3 regions of the Pseudomonas sp. BW7P1 genome follow, and region 1 is predicted to be linked to each of the others. Evidence: predicted binding sites of a transcription regulator. Region 1 holds the regulator's gene; each other region holds the start of a gene.
What was found. The regulator sigma-54, encoded in region 1, starts transcription at its own class of promoters, with help from an activator protein. The targets are predictions, from matches to a motif close to ANTGGCATNNANNTTGCTNT.
Positions count from the first base shown of each region.

Region 1 (3,274 bases):
GCCCTTGAGACGGCAGTGAGGAATGGCGATGCCGTTGCCAAAACCCGTCGAGCCGAGTTTTTCACGGGCAATCAGCGCTTCGAAGACGTCTTGCATCTCCAGATCCGGGACTTCCCGGGCGATCAGGTTGGCAATTTGTTCGAGGGCTTTCTTTTTACTGCCGCCCGGCACGTTCACCAGGGAACGGCCGGGGGTCAGGATGCTTTCAAGTCGGATCATGGGGGTGGGGGTTATCGACCGGTCGCGCCCTGGAGCAGGCTCTGGGTCTTTTCCTTATGCTTTTTGAGTTGTTTATCAAGCTTGTCGGTCAGCGCGTCGATCGCCGCGTACATATCGGTATGTTCCGCGTTGGCGACGACCTCGTTGCCGGGAATATGCAGCGTGGCTTCGATTTTCTGCTTCAGTTTTTCGACGCACATCGTGACTTGCACGTTGGTGATCTTGTCGAAATGTCCCTCAAGCCTCTTGAGCTTTTGCTCAACGTATTCACGGAGAGGTGGGGTAACTTCCAGTTGGTGTCCACTGATGTTGACTTGCATACAGCTTCTCCTTCGTTGCCAGTGCATAAAGCGGCAGGCCGAAGAGCCTGCCACTGGAACGCTGTAACGTGGCTTACATCAACCGCTTGCGTTCGCTCGAAGGCGCGATTCCGAGGGATTCGCGATACTTGGCGACGGTGCGGCGAGCCACCTGAATGCCTTGTGCCTCCAGTAAACCAGCGATCTTGCTGTCGCTCAACGGCTTTTTCTGATTTTCCGCAGCGACCAGTTTCTTGATGATCGCGCGGATCGCCGTGGACGAGCATTCGCCGCCTTCGGAGGTGCTGACGTGGCTGGAGAAAAAGTATTTCAGTTCATAGATGCCCCGGGGGGTATGCATGAATTTTTGCGTGGTCACCCGGGAAATCGTCGACTCGTGCATGCCCACCGCTTCGGCAATGTCATGCAGGACCAGGGGCTTCATGGCTTCGTCGCCATACTCCAGGAAGCCGCGCTGATGTTCGACGATCTGGGTGGCCACTTTCATCAGGGTTTCGTTGCGGCTCTGCAGGCTCTTGATGAACCAGCGGGCTTCCTGCAACTGATTGCGCATGAAGGTGTTGTCGGCGCTGGTGTCGGCTCGACGGACGAAACCGGCGTATTGAGCGTTGACCCGCAGGCGCGGCACCGATTCCTGGTTCAGCTCCACCAGCCAGCGCTCGTTGTCCTTGCGCACGATCACGTCAGGCACCACGTACTCGGCTTCGGTGGATTCGATCTGCGAGCCTGGGCGCGGGTTGAGGCTCTGGACCAACTCGATGACCTGGCGCAGTTCATCTTCCTTGAGCTTCATGCGCCGCATCAACTGGCTGTAGTCGCGGCTGCCGAGCAAGTCGATGTAATCGGTGACCAGGCGTTTGGCTTCATTGAGCCAGGGGGTCTTGGCTGAAAGCTGGCGCAACTGCAGCAAGAGGCACTCGCCCAGGTTGCGGGCGCCGATGCCGGCGGGTTCGAACTGCTGGATGCGATGCAGGACGGCTTCGATCTCGTCCAGTTCGATGTCCAGTTCCGGATCGAACGCATCGAGAATTTCTTCGAGGGTTTCGTCGAGATAGCCCTGATTGTTGATGCAGTCGATCAGGGTCACGGCGATCAGGCGGTCGGTGTCGGACATCGGCGCCAGATTCAGTTGCCACAGCAGGTGGCTTTGCAGGCTTTCGCCGGCGGAGGTGCGGGTGGTGAAATCCCACTCGTCGTCATCGCTGCTGGGCAGGCTGCTGGCGCTGGTCTGGTAGACGTCTTCCCAGGCGGTGTCCACAGGCAATTCGTTGGGGATGCGTTCGTTCCATTCGCCGTCCTCGAGATTGTCGACCGTCGGCGCGGTTTCCTGATAGGAAGGCTCCTGAATCTCGGTATTGGGCTTCTGCTCGGCGCTGTCGGCCAGCGGGTCGGAATTGTCGAAGTCGTCGCCATCTTCCTGGCGTTCGAGCATCGGATTGGATTCCAGAGCCTCCTGGATCTCCTGCTGCAGATCCAGGGTCGACAATTGGAGCAGGCGGATGGCCTGTTGCAGCTGCGGTGTCATCGTCAGCTGCTGGCCCATTCTCAAGACTAGCGATGGTTTCATGGCAGGGGCTTAACACCTTATTCGCCGGCGCTATGCGCCATCCACTACAGGGCGCCGAAGCGCCAAATTCAAGCAAATTATATGCCCGAAACTGTCGTGTTTGCCTAGAGCGCTGTAACAATAAAAGCCTATAAAAATGCGCTTCAACGTTACAGCACCGGACGGCTGGTCGAACGCTGTCGCGCTTAGAGGCGGAACTCGTGACCCAGATACACTTCCTTCACCAGATCGTTGGCAAGGATGGTGGCGGAGTCGCCTTCGGCGATCAGCTGGCCGTCGTTGACGATGTAGGCCGTTTCGCAGATGTCCAGGGTCTCGCGGACGTTGTGGTCGGTGATCAGTACACCGATGCCCTTGGCCTTGAGGTGGTGGATGATCTGCTTGATGTCGCCCACGGAAATCGGGTCGACACCGGCGAACGGTTCGTCGAGCAGGATGAATTTCGGTGCGGTGGCCAGCGCACGGGCGATTTCCACCCGGCGACGCTCACCACCGGACAGGCTCATGCCGAGGTTGTCGCGGATATGGCTGATGTGGAATTCCTGCAGCAGGCTTTCCAGCTCCTTGCGACGACCGGCCTTGTCGAGTTCCTGGCGGGTTTCCAGGATGGCCATGATGTTGTCGGCGACCGACAGTTTGCGGAAGATCGACGCTTCTTGCGGCAGATAGCCGATTCCTGCCTTGGCGCGGCCGTGCATCGGCTGGTGACTGACGTCCAGGTCGTCGATCAGGACGCGGCCCTGATCGGCCTGCACGAGGCCTACGATCATGTAGAAGCAGGTGGTCTTGCCGGCGCCGTTCGGTCCGAGCAGGCCCACGATCTGACCGCTGTCGATCGACAGGCTGACGTCGCGCACGACCTGGCGGCTTTTGTAGGCCTTGGCCAGGTGCTGAGCTTTCAGAGTTGCCATTACTGGGTTTTCTCGTCGGTTTTCTTCTTCGGCTGGATCACCATGTCGATGCGCGGACGGGCTTCGGTGACCTTGGTGCCGGTGGCGCGACCTGCGCTGGCGAGTTTTTTCACCGTGTCATAGACGATCTTCTCGCCTTGAGTGGTGTTGTTGTCCTTGTCGACGACCTTGGCCCTGTCGATCAGTACGACGCGGTTTTGCTGTGCGTGGTACTGGATGGTCTTGCCCCAGCCCTGGACCGGTTTCTTGTCGCCAGC
Region 1 is NZ_CP103374.1:1,196,053-1,199,326, forward strand. It holds gene ptsN (PTS IIA-like nitrogen regulatory protein PtsN) at 1-219, opposite strand, end outside; gene hpf (ribosome hibernation-promoting factor, HPF/YfiA family) at 231-539, opposite strand; gene NWV16_RS05220 (RNA polymerase factor sigma-54) at 613-2,106, opposite strand; gene lptB (LPS export ABC transporter ATP-binding protein) at 2,292-3,017, opposite strand; gene lptA (lipopolysaccharide transport periplasmic protein LptA) at 3,017-3,274, opposite strand, start outside.

Region 2 (3,274 bases), 650 kb from region 1:
CAATGCGATCTACCTGCACTGCCCGAACCTGATCAATCTGCAGTTTCAGGCGTTACGGCCCAAGTTCGAAGCCATCGCCGGCGTCTTCGGCGTGAAACGAGTGGGATTGATGCCCAGCGAGCGCCGGCACATGGAGCTGAACGCGTTGCTCGGGGCGCTGGAGTTTCCGGTGCTGTCGATCGACATGGGGGGATCGATCGTGGCCGCCAACCGCGCGGCGGCACAGTTGCTGGGAGTGCGGGTGGATGAAGTGCCGGGGATTCCGCTGTCACGGTATGCCGAGGATTTCGATCTGCCGGAGCTGGTGCGCGCCAACAAATCGCGGATCAATGGCATGCGGGTCAAGGTCAAGGGGGACATTTTTCTGGCCGACATCGCGCCGCTGCAATCGGAGCATGACGACAGCGAAGCCATGGCCGGCGCGGTCCTGACGCTGCACCGGGCGGATCGGGTCGGCGAACGCATCTATAACGTGCGCAAACAGGAGTTGCGTGGCTTCGACAGCATTTTCCAGAGCTCGAAAGTGATGGCGGCGGTGGTGCGCGAAGCCCGGCGGATGGCACCGCTGGACGCGCCTCTTTTGATCGAGGGTGAAACCGGCACCGGCAAGGAATTGCTGGCGCGGGCCTGTCATCTGGCGAGCCCGCGCGGCCAGTCGCCGCTGATGGCGCTCAACTGCGCGGGGCTGCCGGAGTCGATGGCCGAGACTGAATTGTTCGGCTACGGCCCCGGCGCCTTTGAAGGTGCGCGTGCCGAAGGCAAGCTCGGGCTGCTGGAGCTGACGGCGGGCGGCACGCTGTTCCTCGATGGTGTCGGCGAAATGAGTCCGCGCTTGCAGGTGAAATTGCTGCGTTTCCTGCAGGACGGCTGTTTCCGGCGTGTAGGCAGCGATGAAGAGGTTTACCTGGATGTGCGGGTGATCTGTGCTACCCAGGTGGACTTGTCGGAACTGTGTGCGAGAGGGGAGTTTCGCCAGGATCTGTACCATCGCTTGAATGTGCTCTCGCTGCACATCCCGCCGCTGCGCGAGTGCCTCGACGGACTCACGCCGCTGGTGGAGCACTTCCTCGATCAGGCCAGCCGGCAGATCGGTTGCCCGCTGCCGAAACTGTCGCCGGCGGCCATGGACCGACTCAGTCATTACCATTGGCCGGGCAACGTGCGACAACTGGAAAACGTGCTGTTCCAGGCGGTTTCGCTGTGCGATGGCGGGACGGTCAAGGCTGAGCACATCCGCCTGCCGGACTATGGCGTGCGTCAGCCGCTTGGCGATTTTTCGCTGGAGGGCGGGTTGGACGAGATTGTCGGGCGCTTCGAGAAGGCGGTGCTGGAGCGGTTGTATTCCGAGCACCCGAGCAGTCGGCAACTGGGCAAGCGGCTTGGGGTTTCCCATACGACCATTGCCAACAAGTTGCGAGAGTACGAAGTCGGCAAAGACGCGTCGAGTGATTCCGACCGGTCTGGTTGATTGCCGCGAAGCGGCATGACACCGCCGGTTTTTCGTCTTCGATACATTTCCCTCAATCCCGCGAAACCCCGCAAGTCCTTTGTTTATCGGGCTTATGGCCGCCAGAAAAAAGTTGGTCTGCAAATTGCTTATGGCTCAGCAGTACAGCAGTGGGCGGCAAACGTCCGGCATGCAGAGGAAAGAGTGTGGACAAGTACCTTTATGTGGCAATGACCGGCGCCAGCCAGAACGCACTGGCGCAAAAGGCTCATGCCAACAACCTGGCGAACATCTCCACCAATGGCTTTCAGCGCGACCTGGAACAGGCGCGTTCGATGCCGGTGTTCGGTGACAGCTTTCCGGCGCGTGCGTTTGCCATGAGCGAGCGGCCCGCCACCGATTTCACCCAGGGTTCGCTGGTTCAGACCGGGCGTGACCTGGACGTGGCCGTCAGTGGCAACGGCTTTATCGCCGTGCAGAACCCCAACGGTGGCGAAAGCTACGTGCGCACCGGCAGCCTGAACATCGACGCCCTTGGCGTACTGCGCGCCGGTAACGGCATGCCGGTCCTGGGCAACGGCGGACCGATCGCCATTCCGCCGGAGCAGCAGGTGGAAGTCGGTGAGGATGGCACCATCAGTATTCGTGCGATGGGCGAAGGCCCGCGTGTCATGGCCGAAGTCGACCGGATCAAGCTGGTCAACCCGGACATCAAGAACATGAACAAGGGCCTGGACGGTTCGATCTACACCAAGGACGGCCAGCCTGCGCCGGCCGATGCCAACGTCAAGCTGGTGTCGGGTTTCCTGGAGTCGAGCAACGTCAATGCCGTGGAAGAGATGACTTCGGTGCTGGCCCTGGCCAAGCAGTTCGAGTTGCACGTCAAGATGATGAACACCGCCAAAGACGACGACCAGGCCATGGCTCGGGTCTTGCAGATCAGCTAATTATCAGAACGTCGCGCCGTAAAACAGGCGCACGAGGAGAATCGAATGCTTCCGGCTCTATGGGTTGCCAAAACCGGTCTGTCCGCCCAGGACACCAACCTGACCACCATTTCCAACAACCTGGCCAACGTGTCGACCACGGGTTTCAAACGTGACCGCGCCGAGTTCCAGGACCTGCTGTATCAGATCAAGCGTCAGCCAGGCGCCCAGTCGACCCAGGACAGCGAACTGCCGTCGGGTCTGCAGGTGGGTACTGGTGTGCGCATCGTCGGCACCCAGAAAAACTTCACCGCCGGCAGCCTGCAAACAACCGAGCAGCCGCTGGACATGGCCATCGACGGTCGTGGTTTCTTCCAGATCCTGCAGCCGGACGGCACCACGTCCTACACCCGTGACGGTACGTTCCACCTCGATTCCAATGGCCAGATCGTCAACGCCAGCGGTTTTGCCCTGGAGCCGGCGATCGTCATCCCGAACAACGCCCAGACTTTCACCGTCGGCCGTGACGGCACCGTGTCGATCACCGTGGCCGGCAACCCTGCCGCCCAGGTGATCGGCAACCTGCAGACCGCCGACTTCATCAACCCGGCCGGTCTGCAAGCCGTGGGCAACAACCTGTTCCTGGAAACCGCTGCTTCCGGCGCGCCGCAGGTCGGTACTCCGGGCCTGAACGGTTTCGGTACCACTCTGCAGAACACCCTGGAAACCTCCAACGTCAGCACCGTGGAAGAGATGGTCAACATGATCACCACCCAGCGTGCCTACGAGATGAATTCCAAGGTGATTTCCACCGCCGACCAGATGCTCTCGTTCGTAACGCAGAATCTGTAATCAAGTCTATGAGGCGGCCATGAGGCTGCCTGCAGCACCGTGAGGTAAG
Region 2 is NZ_CP103374.1:1,844,883-1,848,156, forward strand. It holds gene NWV16_RS08345 (sigma-54-dependent transcriptional regulator) at 1-1,468, shown strand, start outside; gene NWV16_RS08350 (flagellar basal body rod protein FlgF) at 1,654-2,394, shown strand; gene flgG (flagellar basal-body rod protein FlgG) at 2,440-3,225, shown strand.
Region 2: NWV16_RS08350 (flagellar basal body rod protein FlgF) is a predicted target of sigma-54. The motif match lies at 1,580-1,599, and genes of this name have one in related genera.

Region 3 (3,274 bases), 1.2 Mb from region 1:
CTTATCAGTGAGTGTTTTAACTGTTCCCGTTCTACCACCATCAACGGCACATCCTGCAACCGAATCCACGGCTGGTTATTCCAGTGCAGCAAACTCAACGACATCTCGGGCCAATTCAGCAGGCTTAGCTGTGGGCGTTCGCTTGTGGTGGGGTGCTGGGCGTCGCGCAGGGTGGGGATGACCTGATGGGTGAGCCATTCGCGCAGGGCACGGTATTCGGGGCAGTAGTGATAGACGAGGAGGGCGTAGATGCCGGATTCGCTGATCAGGAGGGTATTTTCGATCTGGTTGTGGATCAGGGTTTTGCGGGTTTGGTATTGGTCCGGGTCGAGTTTTCGCAGCATGCGTTCGTTGAGATAAATATGCAGCAGGCGGCCCAGATCACGGGCAGAGAACCAGGGTTGGTTCTGGATGAGGAGGGCGTGGAGGGGGAGTTTGTAGCGGGTGAAAACCTGAGGAGTGAGATACGTATCTTCGTTATTCATTGAACAGCTCCTTTTGCTTTAGGGCTGCCCTCAATTGTCGCCAAACAATTGGTGGCAGTCGTACGCGGGTTGGCGAACCGGAGCAAAAGGGACCCGGCAGACCCGAAGGTCTCCCACGCACAACCGCCATGACTCGATGTGGCGGTAAACATAACCGCCATCATGGTTGTCGTGCGCCTTAAGCTTTCCGAGCCGCCAAACCCGGTGCTGAACATTCAGCATTGGGTGAGCTTAGGAATCAGGGCTTCACGACGCAATCGGACGACGGGCTTGCAAGCTGTAGGATTCTGCCGAGAGTCGGCGGCGAATCCTGATTGGCGGGAAGGTCGTTCCGACCTTCATTCGCGGGCAAGCCCGCTCCCACAAGGGGCCGCATTCACAAAGAAACGAGGTGTTATTCGGCCGGCGGCGTCAGCTTCGCTTCCAGCTCAGCCACCTTCGCCTCAAGGCTCTCAAGCCGGGCGCGAGTGCGCGCCAGTACCACCATCTGACTATCGAATTCTTCCCGGCTCACCAGGTCCAGTTTGCTGAAGGCGCTTTGCAGCAGCATCTTGAACTGGCTTTCGATTTCGGTTTTTGGCAGTGGCGTGTCGCCACTGAACAGGCGAGAGGCGGTGCCGCTCAGGGCGTCGAGGAAGTCTTTGGGCGCGAGCATGGGATATGTCCTGGAAACAATGGCCGGCAGTGTATCACGCAGTGTCTATAGTCATTCGCGCGGGCCGGGATGCACGCTTTTCGCGCAAAAGGACGAACGGCTGCGCACCGTTGTTGTGCGTATCCCGTGTGCCATTTCGGTGATGGCATCGACGGCCGCGGCCAAGGGATTGAAATCAGGGGATTTTGGCGAGATGGCAAGCTTTCTGCTTAGTCGGTTGTGACCCATGCACTGATGCAGTCGCTGTGACGAATGCAGTGCGCCGGACGGGACGGGGAGTTTCGTCGGGAGCGGTTAGCTGGCGTCAGTCGGGCGGGTAGGGCCGACGATGCGTTACAAAGCCAGGCACTGCGCTTAGACTTGAGTCGGGTTTGTTTTCCTGGGGCAAGTCCACCAATTCGGGAGAGAGTTTCATGAAGCTAGTCACTGCCATCATCAAGCCGTTCAAGCTGGACGACGTGCGCGAGTCGCTGTCCGAAATCGGCGTGCAGGGCATTACCGTAACTGAAGTCAAAGGCTTCGGTCGGCAGAAGGGTCACACCGAGCTGTATCGCGGCGCGGAATATGTGGTCGATTTTCTGCCCAAGGTGAAAATCGACGTGGCCATCGACGACAAGGATCTGGATCGGGTTATCGAGGCGATAACCAAGGCTGCCAACACCGGCAAGATCGGTGACGGCAAGATCTTCGTGGTCAATCTGGAACAGGCGATTCGCATCCGTACCGGCGAAACCGATACCGACGCGATCTAAGCGCCGCCACAAACCCAACGCCCCAGGAGAAAACAATATGACTCTGCGTAAATTCGCAGGGCTAGGCGCCCTGTTGTCTATCGTAATGCCCGGTCTGGCCATGGCGGCAGACGAAGTGGCAGCTCCAGTCCTGAACTCCGGCGACACCGCCTGGATGCTCACCTCCACAGCCCTCGTGCTGTTCATGACCATTCCCGGCCTCGCGCTGTTCTACGGCGGCATGGTTCGGTCGAAAAACATTCTTTCCGTGATGATGCAGTGCTTCGCCATTACCGGTCTGATCAGCGTCCTGTGGGTCATTTATGGCTACAGCATCGCGTTCGACACCACCGGCATGGAGCAGGGCGTCGTCAACTTCAACTCGTTCGTCGGTGGATTCGGCAAGGCGTTCCTGGCCGGTGTCACGCCAGCGAGCCTGACCGGCCCGGCGGCGCTGTTCCCCGAGGCAGTCTTCATCACCTTCCAGATGACCTTCGCGATCATCACCCCGGCGCTGATCGTCGGTGCGTTCGCCGAGCGGATGAAGTTCTCCGCGATGCTGATCTTCATGGGCATCTGGTTCACCCTGGTCTATGCACCGATCGCGCACATGGTCTGGTCCGGCAATGGCGGCCTGATGTGGGACTGGGGCGTACTCGACTTCGCCGGTGGCACCGTGGTGCACATCAACGCCGGTGTGGCCGGTCTGATTGCCTGCCTGGTACTGGGTAAACGCAAAGGCTTCCCGACCACCCCGATGGCGCCACACAATCTGGGTTACACCCTGATGGGCGCGGCGATGCTGTGGGTTGGCTGGTTCGGCTTCAACGCCGGTTCCGCCGCAGCCGCCAACGGCACCGCCGGCATGGCGATGCTGGTGACTCAGATCGCGACCGCCGCAGCCGCACTGGGCTGGATGTTCGCCGAGTGGATCACCCACGGCAAACCAAGCGCACTGGGTATCGCGTCCGGTGTGGTTGCAGGCCTGGTTGCGATCACTCCGGCCGCTGGCACCGTGGGCCCGATGGGCGCACTGGTGATCGGTCTGGCAGCAGGCGTCGTGTGCTTCTTCTGCGCCACCACCCTGAAACGCAAACTCGGTTATGACGACTCCCTGGATGCCTTCGGCGTGCACGGTATCGGCGGTATCCTCGGCGCGATCCTCACCGGTGTGTTCGCCGCACCGTCGCTGGGTGGCTTCGGCACCGTCACCGACATCGCCGCACAAGTCTGGATTCAGTGCAAAGGCGTCGGCTTCACCGTGATCTACACCGCGATCGTCACCTTCATCATCCTCAAGGTGCTGGATGCCGTGATGGGTCTGCGCGTGACCGAGGAAGAAGAATCGGTAGGCCTGGATCTGGCACAACACAACGAGCGCGGCTACAACCTGTAAGCACGCG
Region 3 is NZ_CP103374.1:6,100,362-6,103,635, reverse strand. It holds gene NWV16_RS27685 (Bro-N domain-containing protein) at 1-485, opposite strand, end outside; gene NWV16_RS27680 (accessory factor UbiK family protein) at 880-1,140, opposite strand; gene glnK (P-II family nitrogen regulator) at 1,554-1,892, shown strand; gene NWV16_RS27670 (ammonium transporter) at 1,930-3,267, shown strand.
Region 3: glnK (P-II family nitrogen regulator) is a predicted target of sigma-54. The motif match lies at 1,333-1,352, and genes of this name have one in related genera.